DNA from 2 places in the Lysinibacillus sp. A4 genome. Region 2 is predicted to be linked to the other one. Evidence: riboswitches for the same ligand, from Rfam matches in the RefSeq annotation. Region 2 holds a riboswitch; the other holds the start of a gene.

Region 1 (2,412 bases), on a different contig from region 2:
ATTACCATGGTTTGATCTCGTTTTAAATCGAGAATGGTTCCTGTTAAAACTGATTGTGTTGTGCGATCATCTACCGTGACAAAGATTTCATTGCCTACATGATATTCTTGATCAAAAGCACCAGACGAAGAATAGTCATTCGTCAAATGAATGGATTGCCCCTTATGCTGACCATTTTTGATAATGGCCATCATCTCCTGTGTAAACAAAAAATCCTCATTTTCATACATATCTGTCATCGGTTCTGATTCTATTACATCCACTTGCGTTATTTCTGCTATCGGTCGATCATAAAATTGTTCGTTATGACTTACGAAAACAATCGAAACCCCACAACAGAGTGCTAATAGGGCATAGAAAACAGCTTGTTTAAAAGGTATATTTTTTAAAAATGTCAAATTAATGACCTCCAAACGGCCTAGACTGAATAGTCACTTGTAAAGGAACGTTTTGTTGATTAAGAAGTTCCATAAACAGGTTAAATGACATCATTTTATTAACATCTTTTACATTTTTCAAGTCTCGTCAGAGCTGTTTAAAATTTATGCTTCGAAAAAAATTTAAAAAGAAGGATGGATAATATAATAAAATAGTGTTATCGTAAGACTAGCTAAATAAAAATATTCTTCGGGGTAGGGTGAAATTCCCGATCGGCGGTGATGAAGCAATTCAAAGTCCGTGAGCGCAAGCTGATTTGGTGCAAATCCAAAACCGACAGTTACAGTCTGGATGGGAGAAGGGTAAAAATGCGAACTTTTTAAATTGATTCTAATTTAGAAGGTTTATTTGACTATGCATTTACTACAAATCTTCCCAATCATCTTGTGGGAAGTTTTTTTATTTAGCTACAATCGAATAGAAGATGTTCTTCGGGGTAGGGTGAAATTCCCAATCGGCGGTGATGAAGCAATTCAAAGTCCGTGAGCGCAAGCTGATTTGGTGCAAATCCAAAACCGACAGTGATAGTCTGGATGGGAGAAGAACGAATGAGATGACAGTCTATGAAAAAATTGTTTTCAAATAGGCTTATTTGTTGATGTCTTATACTCCCAAAACCCCTTTGATGTAAAGGGGTTTTTATTTTTTATTGCTAACGAGAGAAGGGAGAAGGATAAGGCACAAAAACAGGTGGAACAACTTTAAAAGTAAAGGATAGAAGTGCTAATAAAGTAGAGTAGGTGATGGAATGTTTACAGGACTTGTAGAGGATATTGGTATCATAAAAGCCGTGCAAAGCGATCGGGACAGTATGAAAATTACGGTGCAATCAGCCAAGATAACAGAGGATGTCAAGCTTGGTGACAGTATAGCGGTCAATGGAGTTTGTTTAACGGTGACAAATTTCACACAACAGCAGCTTACGATGGATGTTATGCCTGAAACAGTCAAAGCAACAAATCTACAGCAGCTGGCAATAGGTGATTCTGTTAATTTGGAGCGTGCCATGCCTGCTAATGGGCAATTTGGTGGCCATTTTGTTGCTGGTCATGTTGATGGAGTCGGCAAAATTTTGCGAAAACGTCCAGTAGCAAACGCCGTTTATATTGATATCGAATTGTCAGAGGAACTAACCAACTTCTGTATTCCAAAGGGTTCCATAACAATTGATGGCACAAGCTTAACCCTTTTTCATGTTGAAGCCAAGAGTGTCACAATTTCACTTATTCCTCATACTTACAAAGAAACCGTTTTAGGTATGAAGAGGGTTGGAGCAATCGTTAATATCGAAACCGATTTAGTTGGAAAATACATTATAGGGCAATTAAAAAAGGGGCAAACAACGCCAGCTATTACAAGAGATTATTTAGCACAACATGGTTTTTAAATCACAGAATAGGAGTTGATCATCGTGCTACATTCAATTGAAGAAGCCATAGAGGATTTAAGGCAGGGCAATATGATTGTGGTGGTTGATGATGAGGATCGAGAAAATGAAGGAGATCTTCTGGCACTCGCTGAATTCATCACACCAGCAACAATCAACTTTATGGCAACCAATGGTAGAGGTTTAATTTGTACGCCGATTTCACAGCAGCTTGCACAAAAGCTAGATTTATATCCAATGGTTCAGCACAATACAGATAACCATCAAACCGCATTTACGGTAAGTATCGATCATGTAGAAACAACGACAGGGATTAGCGCCTTTGAGCGTGCGCTAACGATACAAAGGATGGTAGAAAAGCAAGCTAAGCCGACTGATTTTCGTCGACCAGGCCATATTTTTCCGTTGATTGCGAAAGAGCAAGGCGTGCTGGAACGGAGAGGACACACGGAGGCCACTATTGATCTAGCGAAGCTTTGTCATAGCGTACCTGCAGGTGTTATTTGCGAAATTATGGGTGATGATGGGCACATGCTTCGGTTTGAAGAACTAACAAATTACGCTGCACATCATGGCTTAAAAATGAT
Region 2 (2,412 bases):
TTGGCTTCATGTTGATGAATAATGACGCTAGCCAAAAAGATTTAGCTAGTACGCCAGAAACGGCTAATTACTCTACGTTACAGGAAGATCGTTCTGCCAATGAGGCAGCTACCCAGGATGAGGCACTTCAATCCAGTATTGTATCGGAGCATGAGCGTCTGTTATCTTTACGGTCATCTGTCTATGAGGAAGATGTGAAAGATGCTGTCGTATTTCGTATTGGTTTGGCAGGACGCGATGCAGAAAGTGTTCCAATGACATATGTGATACCAAATGAGCGTGTAGCAACTGATTTTGGAACAGAAAAACCTTCTACCTTACAGATGTATGAAAAATATGCTCCTCAAATAGATGAAGAAGCCAAAGGGTTTACGGATTATCATCCATTTAAAGGTGAACTGAAGGAGAAGGAAGACAAGCTTGTCCACGTTTTACCAAAGGACAATGACTATGATATTGCATCAGCTACCGTTAATGAGTACAAAGGGACTTTAGAGGATACCTTCTCGGATTCTGAATATACGGAAGTTGAGATTCAAAATGAAGATGGCACACCTTATGAGTTTTCTCAAGAGGGTGAGCCAAGTCAAGCCATGTCATTAACAAACGCCAAGCATTTTAATTATTACTTATACCAAGATGAGAATGGGGCAGAATATCTGTCACCAGATTTCCGTCAAACATTTGCTAATGTTACAGAAGCACTTACACTAATGAAAAACAAAAATGATGATGTTTATGTAACAGTGGTTCCTGAAAACGTAACATATACCGTGAAAGAGGAAGCGGAAGGTGTAGTCGTAACATTCGACATTCCCTTAGATTTAGCATCGATGGAGCCAATTCGCGCTACCCAATTGATTGAAGCGATGATGTTAACTGCTGCTAGCTTTGACCAACAATTACGCTTAGATAATGTGGTCCAAGAAAGTTGGGAAGGATTCGATTTAAAAAATTATTTGCCAAAGCCTGTGGGGCCAAATAAACAATATATGCCTTAGGCAGAATCAAAAATGGAGCATTCCTGTAACATGGAATGCTCCATTTTTACAATACATACAAATCTAATCGGATTTTTTTAAGCAGAACTGTTTACTTTTTCTTGATAATTAATTATAGTAAGGTTGTAGTATAAAATAATATGATTCATCTTCGGGGCAGGGTGAAAATCCCGACCGGCGGTAATAGAGTGGTGAACCGTTAATGTTTCCATTAACTCGAATGGTTTATGCTTCGCTCTTCAGCCCGCGACCTGTGCAAATTTATTTGCATGGCTGACTTGGTGTGATTCCGAGGCCGACAGTTAAAGTCTGGATGGGAGAAGATGGAGGTACGATCGTCATTCATTGTTATGAAATAAACTATAAACGAGCGCTTTTTTGTATGGCTTTTTAAACGGTGCTCAAAAATAGTTTAAATTGACGCTTATTCGTCATGCCTTTCTCCCTTGTGCTCTTCATGCATAAGGGTTTTTTGTGCTAACATTGAAAGATCGTCACCTTTCTTCTTGCGAGATTGAATCAGCAAAGAGGAGAGAGTTTTCTATGAAGAAAAATGTTAAACTTCAATCGTTTATTACGATTGGCATGCTGAGCAGTATTTCGTTTTTATTAATGCTTTTTAATTTTCCAATTCCACCATTTCCAGCATTCTTGGAAGTCGACTTTAGTGATATGCCTGCATTAATAGCAGCCATCACAATGGGGCCTGTAGCTGGTATTTTAGTAGAATTATTTAAAAATGTATTGGATTGGATTTTCTCTGGAACGCCAACAGGTGTGCCAGTAGGTCATATTGCCAACTTTGCAACAGGTATTTTATTTATTTTGCCAGTAAGCCTTATTTTTAATCGCTTTAAAACAATTGCTGGTCTTGTTGGAGGTTTAGCGACAGGAACAGTCGTAATGGCAGTAGGCATGAGTATTTTAAACTACGCTGTATTTTTACCGATGTACACATACTTCTTAGGAATGGAACCTGTTGTAGGTGACTCACTTTATAAAATGATTATCGCTGGGATTTTACCATTTAACATTGTAAAAGGTATTTTATTAACGGCTATTATGGCGTTTTTATTTACTACTATGCGCAAGTGGATCGACCGCCAGCGTTCTATCTATATAACAAAATAATTTTTACTAACCTCGGGTGAACATACCTGAGGTTTTTTTGGTGGAAGGAATGATGGATAGAGAAAGGTGTGAAGAATAATAAATATAGAAAAAAGTAATAGGGTAAAACAGCTAACTAGTACTTTATAAGTATAATCTAGTCGAAAGCTATATTTTCATGTAAAATAGAGAAGAGTTTAGAATGTTTGAGGAGTTTGAAGAGATGAGTGGAAAAAAAGGACAGTGGTCTAGTAAATTAGGTTTTATTTTAGCATCAGCTGGTGCGGCGATCGGACTAGGA

Evidence for each region. Region 2 has a riboswitch for FMN ahead of NY607_RS04780 (ECF transporter S component). Riboswitches for the same ligand answer to the same signal wherever they lie in the genome.
Region 1: it holds a riboswitch for FMN, as region 2 does, so the genes downstream of both, ribE (riboflavin synthase) here and NY607_RS04780 (ECF transporter S component) in region 2, are expected to answer to the same signal.

Annotation. Positions count from the first base shown of each region.
Region 1 is NZ_JANWTB010000001.1:656,217-658,628, reverse strand. Features, by position in the region: gene NY607_RS03655 (YibE/F family protein) at 1-398, opposite strand, end outside; FMN riboswitch at 620-745, shown strand; FMN riboswitch at 862-987, shown strand; gene ribE (riboflavin synthase) at 1,187-1,825, shown strand; gene ribB (3,4-dihydroxy-2-butanone-4-phosphate synthase) at 1,850-2,412, shown strand, end outside.
Region 2 is NZ_JANWTB010000002.1:148,537-150,948, reverse strand. Features, by position in the region: gene NY607_RS04785 (RNA polymerase subunit sigma) at 1-1,001, shown strand, start outside; FMN riboswitch at 1,145-1,330, shown strand; gene NY607_RS04780 (ECF transporter S component) at 1,545-2,132, shown strand; gene NY607_RS04775 (sodium-dependent transporter) at 2,335-2,412, shown strand, end outside.